Stratiformator vulcanicus: one gene and its partner. The protein of the gene in region 1 interacts with the protein of each later gene in a pairwise test. Links are inferred from orthologs where the notes say so. Each region holds a gene or a part of one and is shown in the gene's direction. Other genes may lie near its edges. The genes, in order: priA and Pan189_RS18520.

Evidence for each region.
Region 2: the proteins of priA (region 1) and Pan189_RS18520 interact in binary tests that used the Escherichia coli proteins (3 or more experiments, as listed by UniProt). The link is inferred for Stratiformator vulcanicus from one-to-one orthologs.

Annotation. Positions count from the first base shown.
Region 1 is NZ_CP036268.1:1,485,337-1,496,721, forward strand. Bases 1-3,001 are described here. They hold priA (replication restart helicase PriA), read left to right. Parts: upstream 1-327; coding sequence 328-2,676; downstream 2,677-3,001. Other genes in these bases: Pan189_RS05585 (tetratricopeptide repeat protein), read right to left, coding at 1-167; Pan189_RS05595 (hypothetical protein), read left to right, coding at 2,690-2,986. In the rest of the region: Pan189_RS05600 (DUF1552 domain-containing protein), read right to left, coding at 3,180-4,619; Pan189_RS05605 (DUF1592 domain-containing protein), read right to left, coding at 4,616-6,529; Pan189_RS05610 (hypothetical protein), read right to left, coding at 6,791-7,390; Pan189_RS05615 (POT family MFS transporter), read right to left, coding at 7,623-9,053; Pan189_RS05620 (hypothetical protein), read left to right, coding at 9,241-11,238; Pan189_RS05625 (hypothetical protein), read left to right, coding at 11,291-11,385.
Region 2 is NZ_CP036268.1:4,646,642-4,650,470, forward strand. What follows is about bases 1-2,833. They hold Pan189_RS18520 (single-stranded DNA-binding protein), read left to right. Parts: upstream 1-1,047; coding sequence 1,048-1,620; downstream 1,621-2,833. Other genes in these bases: pth (aminoacyl-tRNA hydrolase), read left to right, coding at 1-488; rpsF (30S ribosomal protein S6), read left to right, coding at 501-935; rplI (50S ribosomal protein L9), read left to right, coding at 1,722-2,231; dnaB (replicative DNA helicase), read left to right, coding at 2,417-2,833. In the rest of the region: more of dnaB, read left to right, coding at 2,834-3,814. UniProt on the Escherichia coli protein: Plays an important role in DNA replication, recombination and repair. Binds to ssDNA and to an array of partner proteins to recruit them to their sites of action during DNA metabolism. Acts as a sliding platform that migrates on DNA via reptation.

The DNA of each region.
Region 1 (11,385 bases):
GGACTAATCGATTCCGGTAATTCCGCCGCGGGTTCCCGTTCGTCGATAGGTTCCTGTACCCGCGCTGCTTCGGTCGACGCGGCCTCCGGTTGGGAAATCGACCCGTCATCGCAGGAGAGGCACAGCGAGACCGGCAGCAAAAAAAGCAGCCGTGAGCGGAGCGACATTGCAGATCTCTCTGTCGGGAGGAGTCGTCATGAAATGAAAATGTTGGCGGGATTCTCACACAATTCGGTCGCCGTCGCGACGGTGCCGTCCCAAATCGATCGCCGATTCGTATGATGCCTCCATGCGATCGATTACGGCGTGAGGCAAGTTGACGGAGCAATGAATACCGAGAAGCAACAGGGACTGTTCGACGAGGGAACACCGCTGCCCGGGCCAATGCCGTGGGAGGAGGCGGCTGTTGAAGATGTCCTGATCGCCGAGATCGCCCTTAATAAGCCGCTCGACGATCAATACAGCTACATTGTTCCCGATCCGCTCCGTGAGCGGATCCGAACGGGTGGCCGGGTCCGAGTCCCGTTCGGCCGGGGCAATCGCTTCGAATACGGTTTCGTCACCGCGCTAAAGACGGCCGCCGACTATCGAGGCAACGGAACGTCCCAAGGGGTGCCGAAGCGGTTGAAGTCGATCGAATCGCTCGTCGATGAAGAGCCGCTGATCGAGTCGCAGATGCTCCAACTGACGAAGTGGATTGCCGATTACTACCTGTGCGGCTGGGGCCAAGTTCTGCATTCGGTGGTGCCCGCGGGAGTCCGCCGCGGCGCGGGCACCCGCTTGGAAACGTTCGTCGCACTTACACCCGAGGGCGAACAGGCCCTCGCAACGCATTCGCTGGGTCGAAAACAACGGGCCGTTGCGGAGATTCTGAAGTCACGGAACGAGCCGGTCCTTGCAACCGAGGTTGCCGCCGCTGCCGACTGTGGGACCGGTCCGATACGTGAGTTGGAACGCAAAGGCTTCGTGGAGCGATTGAAAATCCGCAGCGAAGTGGAATTGGCCGCTGCGGCCAATGTCGACAAGACCGAAGAGTTTCACCCGACGGCGGAACAGGCCGCATCGCTGGAGAAAATTCTGGGAACAATTCAATCGGGCGAGCACCGCACGATTTTATTGCACGGCGTGACCGGCAGCGGCAAGACGGAAGTTTATATCCGCGCGATCGAAGAGGTCGTTTCTTATGGAAGACAGGCCATCGTGCTCGTGCCGGAGATCAGCCTAACGCCGCAGACGATTCGCCGGTTCCGTCGGCGGTTCGATTCAGTGGCCGTTCTGCACAGTCACTTGAACGATGCGGATCGGCACGCGCACTGGAAGCGGATTAAGAGCGGCGACGTTCAGGTTGTCGTCGGAGCCCGCAGTGCCATCTTTGCCCCGACGCCGCGATTAGGCCTTGTGGTCATTGATGAAGAACATGAAACGTCCTTTAAACAGGACACGACGCCCCGCTATCACGCTCGGGAGGTCGCTGAGCAGCGGACACGCTTCGCCGGTGTGCCGCTCGTCCTCGGGTCGGCGACTCCGACTTTAGAAAGCTGGCACGCGGCGAAGACAGGGCGCTACGATCTCGTTTCGATGCGCAAACGGGTGGGCAATCTGGAAATGCCGCCGGTGACGGTCGTCGACATCCGAAACGACCCGCAGGTCCGCAAGGGTCAGGCGATCGGGCGGATTTTAACATCCTCGATTCGTTCCGCGTTGGAAGAGGGCAGCGACGAACAACCGGGCGACGGCCAAGTCATCTTGTTCTTAAACTTAAGAGGCTTCAGCCCGGCGGTCTGGTGCCCGGCCTGCGGATCGAGCCTGAGATGTGATGACTGCGACATCACGATGACGTGGCATCGCGATATCCGCCGCGTGCTGTGTCATAGCTGTGCGCGCGAGGCCGACGTGCCAAAGGCGTGTCCCTCTTGCGGGCATCAGGGTTGGAAGTTTGTCGGGGCCGGTACTCAGAAATTGGAAGACGAAGTCAGGGCGAAGTTCCCCGAATATTCACTGGCGCGGATGGACAGCGACTCGATGAAACGACCGGGCAGCCACGACGAAGTGCTCTCCGCGTTTCGCGACGGCAAAATTCGGATTCTGCTCGGCACGCAGATGATCGCCAAAGGGCTCGACTTTCCGAATGTGACGCTCGTCGGTGTGATCGACGCCGACACGCTGCTGCATCAACCCGATCTCCGTTCCAGCGAACGAACCTTTCAACTCATTGCGCAGGTCGCCGGACGGACGGGACGCAGTCACCGCGGCGGGCGGGTGCTGGTTCAAAGCGCGAATCCGGCCGATCCGGCGATCCGACGCGCGGCCGAGCACGACTATCTCGCCTTCTCGGCGTCGGAAATGCAGGACCGCGAAGTGATGGCGGCTCCGCCGTTCCGGCATTACGCCCGTGTGATCTTAAGGGGCGAAGTCGAGTCGGACGTGAAGCGGGCCGCGCGAGCTCTGGCTGATCGAATCCGTCAATGTTCTGATGCCGGCGGCACTGGCGTTTCGGTCCTTGGCCCGGCGCCGGCCCCGATCTCGAAATTAAGGAAGCTGCACCGCTTCCATCTTCAACTGGCGGCGACCGAATCGGAGTCCCTTCGAGCCTTATGGCGGCGCGTCGAAGCCGACATGCCCCGCACACCCGGCGTGGAACTGGCGATCGACGTCGACCCAATTAATATGCGATGAGTGGTAATATGCGATGAGTAAATTAAACCCCGACAACTCGCTTCAAGCCCTGCCGCAACAAGCACAATTCTTGGTGCCGTATGTGCTCAAGTACCGCATCGATTCTAATGACGATATCGCCGTCGCAGACCCGATGCCGTCGGCTGAACTGGCCGAACTTCGTAATGTTGCCGCCCGAGTTAAGCTGCACGGCGTCTACAGCCTGGTGAATGAGCATCTCGACAAATACCCCGAAACGAAATATGACGAGAGCGTGTGGCTGTATTGGTTCTTCGGGCTGCTGGATGATTTGGGGTTGGACTTTGAGTGAGACTTGTCCAAATCCCGAGAGCGTGATGGTCGCAAACGGCCATCATATGGTCGGCGACGTTCTCGAAAGACATCTTGTGCCTTTCGGCACCCGGCCAAGATAGGCCGGGCTACCCGATCGTTGCACTCCAGGTCATCAGCGAAGTAAGACTCTCGGCAGCGTCGAGATTACAAATGGCTTATTTTCACAGTCATTAAGCAACGATCGCATCGACCGATTGCCGCTCTCGCTTCCGCGGGCCGAGCCGTCCCGGGACTCCTACGGCTGAGAGCATCGTGTTATAGATATCGATGCCTTCGGACCCGGCGTCGACGATCGAACCGGTCTTCAGTCGACCGCCGGCGCTGGTGACGGCGTGGAAGATGCCGGAGAGTTCGCGCTTTGTGTCGTTGTGCCGACCATCTCCCGACTCGGTCGAAACGGTGATCAGCGAGTTGTCGAGGATGGTGCGACCGTTCGCCTCGAGCGACTCCTTGTCGTCCAGCAGCGACAGGAAGTAAGCGACTTCCCGCATCTTCATATGAGCGTGTGCCCGCAACTGCTCGTTCGACTTCTTCTCGTTAAATTTATGCCACCATTCATGGCTGCAGCCTTTGTCGCCCGATGCCTTTAACTGCTTGGCGTCGTTGAAGTCGCAAATTTTCCGGCCGTCGTAGTCGTAGCGTCCGGTCAGGCGGATGCGCTCACCCGCGGCGAGGAAGGTGAGTGAGCCGAAGCGAACCCGGTCGGTTTTAATCGCCATCGCGTATAATTCGGCCATCAGCCGCCATTCGGTCGTTAATTCCTCAAGTGTGATATCAATACCCTGTCCCCCGGGGTCGGCGGCGCCGCCGTGCAGCAGGTGCGACGGGTCGGGCACGGCCGGGCCTTTGTTGTCATGCCGAAGCGAAAAGGCGCGACGCTCATACTCGCGGATGCGATCGAGATGTTCCTGTACCCGGGCGCGGGACGTCTCTCCGAGCGGTGAACGGGCTCCGGTATAAAACTTGTATTGGTCGACGACGGAGTCGAGCACGCTCTGCTTTAATCGCTTCTTCCGCACCGCGTCGGCATCTTGAGGGTCACCGGAAACGCTCAATGAACCGAACACGCGGTCGAAAACGTCACGGGGGCGCTCCTGCATGGTGGCGGCGACGGTGCCGTCGGGGTTGTAACTGTGAACGTACCGGCTGACGCGGCTGCGCCGGAAAAACGTACCTGCCACCAATGTGGGGACCATCCCGGCGGGCAGGCCGTTCGGGTAGTAATGTCGGCGGATGACCTGATCGACCGAGGGCCCGCCCGCCCGCGCTTCGCCGTTGGGAGGCTCGGCGGTAAACGCGCCCGAGGCCCCGTCGAAGTGGGCATTAATGCCCGACTCATCGCAACGGACCTGATCGACCTGTCGCATGACGAGCAGTTTGTCGGACAGCGGCTTCAAAGGTTCGAGGACGCCCTCGTAGCCCTCGTCTTGCAGCGGAGCCGGAATGCCGAGCCCGAAGAATACGTTGAATGCCCGCATCGGCACGCCGGCCGACGCCGACGGTGCGGCGCACGCTTTGGCGAAGAGCATTTCTTCCAGCAATGGCAGCCCGATCGCGGCTCCGCCGAGGCCGCGCAGCATGGTCCGACGGCTTATGGGACGAACGCTCATTCTTCGGTCTCGCTTTGTGCGGTGAGAATTAGGTCGCTGGTCGCCAGCGCGACCACCAGGTCTTGATAGGTGCCGCCTGACTGCCAGGCTCGTTGATGGACGTCACGCACGAGTGGCGCCTCCGTTCCGGTCGGCATCCGGCCCAGTGCGAATTGGATGAACTTCCAGGTCAGCGTTTCGCGGACGCGATCGCTTTCGGACAGAAGTTGCGACAGTTCGGCGGTTGATTCGAACGGGGTGGCCTTCGCATCTCCGGGAAACAGGACCGTCCCGTCCTCGCGCAGAGTATTACCGTGCCGGTCGCGACTTGCGTGCCGACCGAGCCCGTCGAATTGCTCCAAACCGAAAGCGAGCGGTTCAAAGCGTTTGTGGCATCCGCCGCAGGCTTCATTCTTGATGCGGGCTTCGGCGATCGATCGGTTCGAACGCCCCGGCTCTGTCGGAACGGGCGTCGTATCGACACAAGGGGGAGGGTCTTTTACGGCCCCTCGCAATACGTCGTGTAGGACGAACAGTCCGCGTGCGACCATCGACGCTTCGTCGCCGCCAATCGTCAGGACGCTGCCCTGCGTGAACAATCCACCGCGAGACGGGACATCCTCAAGATCATACCGCCGCAATCCCTCACCGGTCGGCTTGATCCCGTAGTGCTTCGCCAGCGTCGGCGTTAAATAGGTAAACTGAGCATCGAATAGGTCGCTCAGCGGACGGTCGTCGGCCCATAAGACTTCTTCGGCGAACCGCAGCGTTTCGGTCCGCATGTCGGAAGCCAGCTCATCGTTCCAGTCCGGATAGTGGTCTCGATCGGGTTGCAGGTTGCCGAGTCGACTGAGATTGATCCATTCGCTGATGAACTGCCGGGTTTGTTCCGTCGCCCGCGGGTCCTTCAGCATCCGTCGAACTTCGGTTTCAATCGACTTTCGATTCGACAGATTCCCCTTCTCAGCGGCATCGAGGAGCTGCTCATCGGGCGGGCCGCCCCAAATGAAGTAGCTCAGGCGTGAGGCGACTTCGTAGTCATTCAGCTTTGCCCGCCCGTCCTTTTCATGCTGACGTTCCATGCGATAGAGGAATCGTGGCGACTGAAGCATGGCCTCGATGGTGATCGCGACGGCATCGTCGAAGTTCCCGCCGGCGCTCGCGACCGTCGTGGTCAAACCGCGATATTGATCGACTTCCCACTCGTCCAACGGCCCCCGCAGCAGGACGCGTCCCATCTTGCCGATAAGGGGCCGCATCACCTTGTCGATCATCAGCCGCTTCTTTTCGAAGCGGCGGGCAAATTTGCTGATGTCGGTCCGTTCGACGGCGATCTCGGCCAGTTTTGCGTAGCCGTCGATATGCTGCATGTCGACGCCGAGGTTGTAAGCGGTATTGCTGAAACCGTCGGCTCGCAGATCCGGAGGCAGCAGTTCCTTCGCCTCGTCGGTCAGATCGACACCCAATGTCGCTTTTACCGTGGCGACGTATTCGGCACGCGTCAGTCGCCGCACCCATCTTCGGGACGAATCGGAACCGCGGCCATAGACGACCGGATCAATCCAATCGACGGTATAGGCCGCTCCGTCGTCGATCCAACGTTTGATCGCGTCCGCTTCGTGCTTGGGGATCGGATCGCTCCCCTTCGGCATCTCTCCGTTGACGACGCTTTCCCAGACTTGGCTATCGGCAGGCTTCCCGGGAACGAGAGCCCCTGATTCGATCGCGGCGGCGCGTCGAGAGAGATCGACCCCGCCCTTTGCGGATGCACTGTCGTGACATTGCAGGCAACGGTTCGCGAGGATTCGCGCCACGTCAGCGTCGAACAGAGACGCCGACTTGTTCGAAGACGAATCCGCTATCGCCGGAGTCGCGACGAGGACCATCAACAAGGCGAGGCATATGATCGGGCGAAAGAACGGCAGACGCATTGCGATCCTTACTCCCGCGTTCGCATCGCCGACGCGGGAATCTCGAAGTTTCGGCCAGGGTCTCCGCCGCAGATCAGCGGATACCGATGTATCTTCAAATTGTCACGCGTTCGCAGGCGGAAAACAATGACTCCGCGGGGTCTGACAAGGAAAAACCTCATCAAACGAATCGAAGCCGGCCACAAGTGACCGGCTTCGTTTTCAAACTGAAAAGACATTGTCGACCGGAGGGCGAAACCCTCGGACCGCGTGGCGGTCTATTTAGGCGTCTGATTCTTCGTCGTCGCTGTGCTCTTCGCCCTCTTCGTGATCATGGTCGCCGTGGTCGTGATCCCCATGGTCATGATCGTGATCGTGGGTGAGGTCGCCGTCGTATGATTCGCCGCCGGCCATGATGTGAAAGTGGCCGTGCATGGCTTCGATATCGTCGGTCGGCAGGGTTTCGAGCGCGAGCGAGAAGGTGCTGGCTTCGCCGCCGTCATTCGGCTCGATGGCTTCCATTTCAAACTCCTGCTCTTCCTCTTCGCCTTCAGCGTTTTCGGTTTCGAGGTCGAACATGACTTCGGTCGCCATCTTCGGCTCTTTCAAGTCGGAACCGGTCAGGTAGAGCATCGCCATGCCGGCTTCCTTGTCGACCACAAATTCGCCGTGCAGCGAGTGGTCATCGGAGAACTCAATGATATGACCGCCGTGGGCTCCTTCGTGGGCATGATCGTGATCGTGGTCATGCTCGTCGCTGTGAGCTCCCTCTTCGACTTCGGAATACTCCTGATAATCGCCCTGCTCGCCGCAACCGACGGCGAAGCCGACAAGGGCCACCAACGACAGGGGAAGCATCCAATGGGTGAAGCGCATCGTCATTCCTCAATTTCGTGTGATTTATTCGGACTTCCTTTTGGCCGCAGTATACCGGATCGCCGTGCAAACGAGAACGCACCCGGATCGCGTCAGGTTCACAAACCGCGCACGAAGTAAGCGGATCGATCATCAGGTTCACAAGCCGCGCACGAAGTAAGCGGATCGATCCAGCAAGCCGGACCCGCTTACTTCGTGCGCGGCTTGTTGCGGGGGGTGATTGAATTGGCGAGTTCGCTCAGCCTTCGCTCGACATCGCGTCGATGTCGGCCCGTTCGATCGTCGCACCGTGATCGGGGTCGTCGTCCTGGATGTAGGTCTTGCCGCGGTAGAACATCGCGAACGGGATGTAACAGACCGCCGCAACGAGCATCACACCGGTGAAAAACCAGTAGTAAGAGGCGCCGGGGAGGAGCGATGACCCGTCGGCGTTGGTAATCACCATATTCACAACCGCCACGAACTCATTCCCCGCGGCGACCGACAGTAGATATAACGCCATCACGACCGACTTCATGCTGTTAGGGGACTGCGTGTAGCTAAATTCGAGACAGGTGACCGAGACCATTACCTCCGCCGCCGTCAACACGAAGTAGGCCAGCACCTGCCAAGAGATATGCGGCGTCTGCCCGGCCGCGATTGCCGCCTCAATCATCGCGCTGACGGCGAAGGAAGCGGCGGCGAGAAACATTCCGATGCCGATCTTCCGAAGCGGCGTCATTCTCCAATGACGATCGATCATCGGGTAGAGGATATAATTAAATAGCGGTATTAACGCGAGGATAAAGAAGGGGTTCAACGCCTGCACTTGGCTCGGCAGGATATCCCAACCCAGCACCGCGGTGTTCATCTTCTTCGCCTGCAATACCCAAGCCGATGCCGTTTGATCGAACAGGCACCAAAAGGCGGCTACGAAGATATAAAGCGGAATCAGCTTTAAGATCACGCCGAGTCCTTCGCCCGTAAAGGCATCTTTAAAGAGCTTCTCTCCGCGGGCCGGGACATGCACAAACTTATTGCGGCCCAACCAGAATACGAAGGTCGCGATTGCCATGAGTACGCCCGGTACCCCGAAGGCAATATCGGCCCCATATCGTACTAGAAGGACAGGCGTCAATAAGGTCGAAATAAACGCCCCGAGATTAATCGCGATATAGAACCAGCCGAACACTTCGCCGAGCCGGTGCTTATTCCCCTGTCCGAATTGATCGCCCACGTGAGCCGAGACGCATGGCTTGATCGCCCCGGTGCCGAGAGCGATTAAGGCCAGACCGAGGAACAACCCCATCTTCGGAGAGATCACGCCGCCCAATATCTCGTGATTGAGCGTCACCGCGAGGGTGAAGTGCCCGATCACGTAAACAATCGACAGCCACAGGATCGTTCGATATTTGCCGAACAGCCAGTCCGAAAGCAGTGCCCCGATCAACGGGGTGAAGTAGGCGGCTGCGACGAAGTTATGCACCCAGGTTTTGGCCGTCCCTTCCGAGACCGCCGCCATTTCACCGCTCGCATTGGTCATGTAGTCGACCATGAAGACGGTCAGGATCGCCTTCATTCCGTAAAAGCTGAACCGCTCCGCCGCTTCATTCCCCACGATGTAGGGAATCCCCGGCGGCATCGTGGTGATGTTCTGCGGCTTGGTCGCGAAGCGGGGTTCTTCAGCCATAGGGATTTGCGATCTCTGTCAGTCCAGGCACCAATGTGCATTCCGGCGAGCTTTGAATTCGCGGCGAATATAGCAAAGATCGAGCGTCAAAGAACGGATCGAGCGCAGGTTTAGAGGTTCCAAGGGACTTCCGAACCCGCCGCGAAGTCGGTCTGAGGAAGTCGCTCTTGGTACGAAAGGATGCGTGATGGCATTGGCAGGCGGAGCGGGACTGTTGCAATTGGTTCTGACGATGCTGCTCGGCGGGGGGCTCGCCGGGGGCGGAATTGCGGGGATGCCGCCGGGCGAACGCGATCCGAACTTGATCAAAGCCGCGTCCACGGAATGCCTGATCTACTGCGAATGGGTCGCGCGCGGGGCGGGAGAGCCCGGTGGTCCCGGAGTCGTCGGATTCGCTGCCGATCCCGAAGTCAAAGACTTCATGGAGAAGCTCACGTCGGCCGTCACGAGCCGACTGCGAGAAGAAGCCTCCCGCGAAGGCCCGGAACAGCAAATCGTCGCCGAGCAACTTCCTCAGTTACTGATCGACCTCTCGGCGCGTCCGGGTTGCATCCTGCTGAACTACGCCCCGCGGAACGTCGGGGGAGCCGACGCCGAGCCGCTCGACGAAGCAGCGGCGCCCTGGGCAGCCTATCTGCGCGGACTCGAAGCCACCTTGATCATCGACGGTGGCGAAAAGTCAGACGAAATCGCCGACCGCATCGGGAAACTGCTCGACGTTCCGCCGGGCTTGGAAAAGACTGATGACCTCAAAATGCAGTCGTTGCCCATCCCCGTACCGGGACTGAAAATGACGCTGCATCGGGACGAGAACTACTTCGTGCTCGCCGTCGGTCGTGAAAGCCTGATTGAGACCGCGTTGTCCGGGATCGCCGGCGACGGAAACGGACTCGCTGAGGACGACCGATTCGCCAAGGCTTTTGAGGCCACCGAGGTGAAGAAGCTGTCGAGCCTGCTCTGGTTGGACTCGGCGCGATTGCTCGAGGTCGGGTCGACCTCATTCGGCATGTATGGCGGTGTCGCCAACGGCGTGGCCCGCACGCTCGCGCTCGATCGGCTCGACTCCATCGCCACATGTGTCGGTGTCGAAGAAGGACAGATCGTCACGCGAACGGAACTTCGCGTGATGGATGGGGACCGAGTCGGAATCTGGGCTCTGGCCGCCGGAGAAGCGATTCAGGCCGACGATTTCAAGACCGTTCCCGGTGACGCCGACTTCGTCGCCGCGGTCTCGATCAATGCGAAAGAGATACTGACGCAAACCCGAACGATCATCGCCCAGACGAGTCCGAACTCCGTCGAAGTGCTGGACCGGCGGATCGAGCAATTCGAGACCATGCTCGGTCATTCACTGGAGGAGGATGTGCTCACGTCATTCGGCCAGAAGGTCATTATCCACAACGCCCCCAGCACCGGTGGTGTCTTCATTTCGTCGCCGATCGCAATGGTCGAAGTTACGAAGCCGGAGCAGGCGTTCGGAATCTTCAGCAAGTCGATGTCGCTGCTGGATGACTGGTTACCTGGCGAGACCCGGGAGCCGCCGCGGCGACGCGGAGTTTTTCTCGCGAAGCAGAAATTTCTCGGCAAGACGATCTATTACGTCAATTTCGTCGGCGAGGATGAAGTCCCATTCGCACCCTCATTCTGCTTTACCGGCAAGCACGTCGTCGCCGCCCCGCATCCGCAGCCGATCAAGGCCTACCTGCGATATGTCGATAGCCCGTCGGATGAGCAGGAATCATTCGCCGACGTCGTTCAAGAAATGGTCTCAGGATCAGAAGGCGAGGTCATTGCTTACAACCGGCTCGACGCTAATAAGGCCGTCGATCTGCTCTACGCGGTCGTCCCCTATGTCGCACAGATCGTGATGTCGGAAGGGCAGAAGCGGGGCTTGGAGATGACGGTGTTCGATGTCCCCTCAGCGGCCGCCATCCGGCCTTATGTTTTTCCCGCAACGTCGCTGACCACCCGGACCGACCGGGGCTACGTCGTCGAGAGCCGCGCAGCTTTGCCGGTTCCGGGGTTGCAAGTGGCACCGGCGGCGCTCGCCGTTCCGTTCTTCGCGGTCCAAAGAAGTGCTTCCCGAGCGCGAGCAATGCGGGAGTTCAACCTGCAGCGGCAGGAAAGACTGCTGGAAAAAGCCGAAGAGGCGGCCGAAGAAGCGGCGGACGAAGCAGCCGAATAAGTCCGTTGATCGCAGCCTCCGTCCTGCGTTTTGGCAGGCGGAGGCACCGCACTTGGACAACGGTCTTGACTTACTCTGGAACCAAATGCTTTGGTCGTGGCTCCGTGATGGCGACGAACCGTGGGGCCCCGCCTACTTCTGGTTCAA
Region 2 (3,829 bases), 3.2 Mb from region 1 along the record:
AGCTATTGGAACCGTCGACATTCATGAATCGCAGCGGTCGCAGCGTTGGGGCGGCCGTGCAGTTCTTGAAGCTTCCACTCGAAGACTTGCTCGTCATTTGTGATGACATGAATTTGGAGCCGGGACGTTTGCGACTGCGAGGACGCGGTTCGGCAGGCGGCTCGAACGGAATGAAGGACATCATCGCGAGGTTGGGGACCGACGAGTTTCCGCGACTTCGCGTCGGGATCGGTCGGCCCGCCGGGCGGATGTCGGCTGTCGACCATGTCCTCGGCAGGTTTCGCGAGGACGAACGAAGCGAATTGGACATTGCCGTCCGCGAAGCCGCGGACGGTGTTGAAATGTGGGCCCGCGAGGGCTTGGTCACGGCGATGAATCACGTCAACACGCGTGTCGACGCCGAGGCAAAATCGAACACGGAATCAAAGAAAACCGATCGAACAAAAGTCGAGACCGAGCGGCCTGCCGACGGAACCGACAATCAGTGAGGGGAGTAAAGCGTGGCTGAAGAGACCGTTGCAGAGCAAAAAGTCAATTACTACGAGGGCATGTTCCTGGTCGATAGCGCCCAGTACGCAACCGACCCTGACGGCATGACCGAGCTACTCGTTGGCTTGATCGAAAAAGCCGGCGGAGAGATCGCCGCGCACCGGGCTTGGCAGGACGGGCGGCTCGCGTACGAAATTCAGGGCCGCCGCAAAGGCCTGCACTACCTGCTCATGTTCACGATGCCGACCGACCGGCTCGACGATCTCGACCGGGCCTGTCGACTCAACGACAAGGTCCTGCGGCAGATGATCATCCGACATCCGCACGTCCTGTTCGAAGCGATGGTCAATTCGATCGATCCGGAAGCGACGGATGAAGAATCGGACGGTTCCGAAGGCTCCGAGGCCGCGGATGTCCCGGACGCCGCGGTCGCATCGGCCGAGTAATTGTCCCCAAACGGCGAACCGGCGATTTTGATCTCATTCCGCCGCAATGGCGGTCGGGATGGAACGCAGCCACATTAAATTTGAACTCCCCTGCCCCTGACGAACCGGACCGATGGCGAACCTCAACAAAGTGATGTTGATCGGGAATCTCACCCGCGATCCGGAAGTCCGCTACGTTTCGTCCGGCACAGCCGTTTGTGACATCGGCCTCGCTGTCAGTCGGCAGTGGTTCGACAAACAGGCGAATGAGCGGAAGGAAGACGTCACGTTCGTCGACATCACGCTCTGGGGCCGGACGGCGGAGGTTGCCGGCCAATACCTGTCAAAAGGTCGTCCGGTCTATATCGAAGGCCGCCTGCAACTCGACCAGTGGGAAGACAAGCAGTCCGGACAAAAGCGGTCAAAACTGAAAGTCGTCGGCGACCAAATGCAGATGCTCGGAGGCCGCGGCGATGGTGATGGCGGCAGCGGTGGCGGTTCCGGTAGTGGAGGAGGCGGCCAACGTCGCGGTAGCGGAGGCGGAGGCGGCGGAGCACCACGGGGTGGAAATAGCGGCAGCGGAAACAGTGGCGGTGGAAATAGCGGCGGCGGGTACGAGCAGCAGGGCGGACCGTCGGCGGACGATTACTACAGCGACCCCGGACCCTCCGGCGGCGACATCCCGGACGACGAAGTCCCGTTCTAATTCGTCTCACGAGGGCGTTGAGTTCATCGGGCCTTAGAACACTTATTCGCGCGATCAAGCATTACTGAAGGCGGCACGACCGCTGATAGAGGATTCCAATCATGGCTAAAGTCAAAACTCGTCGCGGCGTGGGCGGATCACGCCGGTCGCATGTCGAAGTGCTGCTGACCGAAGACGTCGCCAATTTGGGTAACGCCGGAGACATCGTTCGGGTCAAACCTGGTTTTGCCCGCAACTTCCTGCTCCCGCAGGGTCTCGCGACGGTTGCGACCGAACAAAATAAGAAGATGGTCGAAGTCCACCGCGTGCGGCTCGAAGAGGCGGAGAAAGATCGGATCAAGAGCATCCGCACGCAGGCCGACGCGATCAGCAAGTACTCGGTCACGCTGGAAGCGAACGCCAACGAAGAAGGTCATCTGTACGGCTCGATCGTTGCCGTCGACATCAGCAAGGCACTCAAGCAGGCTAACTTCCCGGTCGAGCCGGACCACATCAAACTTGATGGCCCGCTCCGCGAGCTCGGGATGTACACGGTCAAGATCGAGATGCACGAAAAGGTGAAGACCGACGTGAAAGTGTGGGTCGTCCCGAGTGCCAAAGGTGAAAAATAGCGACCCGGTCGGCCTTTGTTCCGGCCCATCTCGGCGATAGGTTGCGTCGATCACAGAAGGGGGCTTTGCCGGTCGCGGCGGTCCCCTTCTTTCGCGCCCGGACGGTGGGACTGCGAATAACCTGTCGACAGTCGGCCGCCGGTGATTGATGCTGGCGAATTTCCTGTTCGCGATGAGGATCCGCGATGGCTACTGCATCTGCAGCAAACGGCGCCGCCGGTCAACTTGAGCGTGTCCCGCCGCAAAATCTCGAAGCGGAGCGTGGCGTTCTCGGAAGCCTGCTCTTGATGAACGACGCGATCGACGAGGTCGCCGACGTTGTCACAGCCGACAGCTTCTACAGCGACCGCCACCGCCTGATCTACGCGTCGATCCACGATCTCTACGAACGCGGCGTGCGCGGCATTGACGTTGTCACGCTTGCCGAAAAGCTGGAAAAAGAAAGACATCTCGAAGAGTGCGGCGGCCCCGCCTATCTCGTCGAAATCCTCGAATCGGTCCCCCACGCCGCACACGCCAAGTACTACGCCGAGATCGTGCGGGAAAAGGCAGTCGAACGCTCGCTGATCTACGCCTGCACCGACATCCTGAAGGAGTGCTACGACGCCACTCGCCCGATCGACGAGATCCTGCAATTGGCCGAACAGGGCATCTTCCGGATTCTCGAGCAGCAGGAGATCACCGAACGATTCTCGATCGATCAGATTCTCATCGATGCGTGGAGTCGCATTGAACAGCGGAGCCAGAACGAAGGAGAACTCAGCGGCCTGACAACCGGTTTCTCCGACCTCGATAAGCACACGAACGGCTTTCAGCCCTCAGAGCTCATCATCCTGGCCGCCCGGCCGAGTATGGGAAAAACCGCCTTGGTCTGTAACTGGGCCGAGGCGATCGCCGACCGCACCGGCAAGGCCGTGCTCCTGTTCAGCTTGGAGCAATCGAAGCTCGAACTCGCCGAGCGATTCCTCTGCATCCGCGCACAGGTCGACGGCCACAAATTGCGGTCGGGCGAATTTGACGAGGCCGAGCGCTATCGCCTGATGGAGGCGTCCTCAGAGCTGCATGAGCTGCCGCTGTTTATCGACGACCAGGCTGGGCGAACCGTCTCTCAAATCGGTGCGATCGCCCGTCGGCTGAAGCGGCAGGGCAATCTGGGCATCATCATTGTGGACTACCTGCAGCTCATCGAGCCGGAAGACCGGAAGGCTCCCCGGGAGCAGCAGATCGCGTTCATTTCCCGTCGGCTGAAGTTCATTGCGAAAGAATTGAGCGTTCCTGTTGTCGCCCTCGCCCAGCTCAACCGTGGCGTCGAGCTCCGCGAAGACAAGCGGCCCCGACTGGCCGACCTTCGCGAATCAGGGGCAATCGAACAGGATGCCGACCTGATTTCGTTCCTGCACCGCCCCGATCAGTACGACAAGAACGATCGACCGGGCGAAGCGGAGGTAATCATCGCCAAGCACCGCTCCGGCCCGACCGGAATCGTGAAACTGACCTGGCGGGCGAAATACATGCGATTTGAAGACTACTCCGGCGCCGCCGAACCCGACGGCGGCTACGGCTTCGGTGATGACGGTTTTTAACTCGCCGTATACATT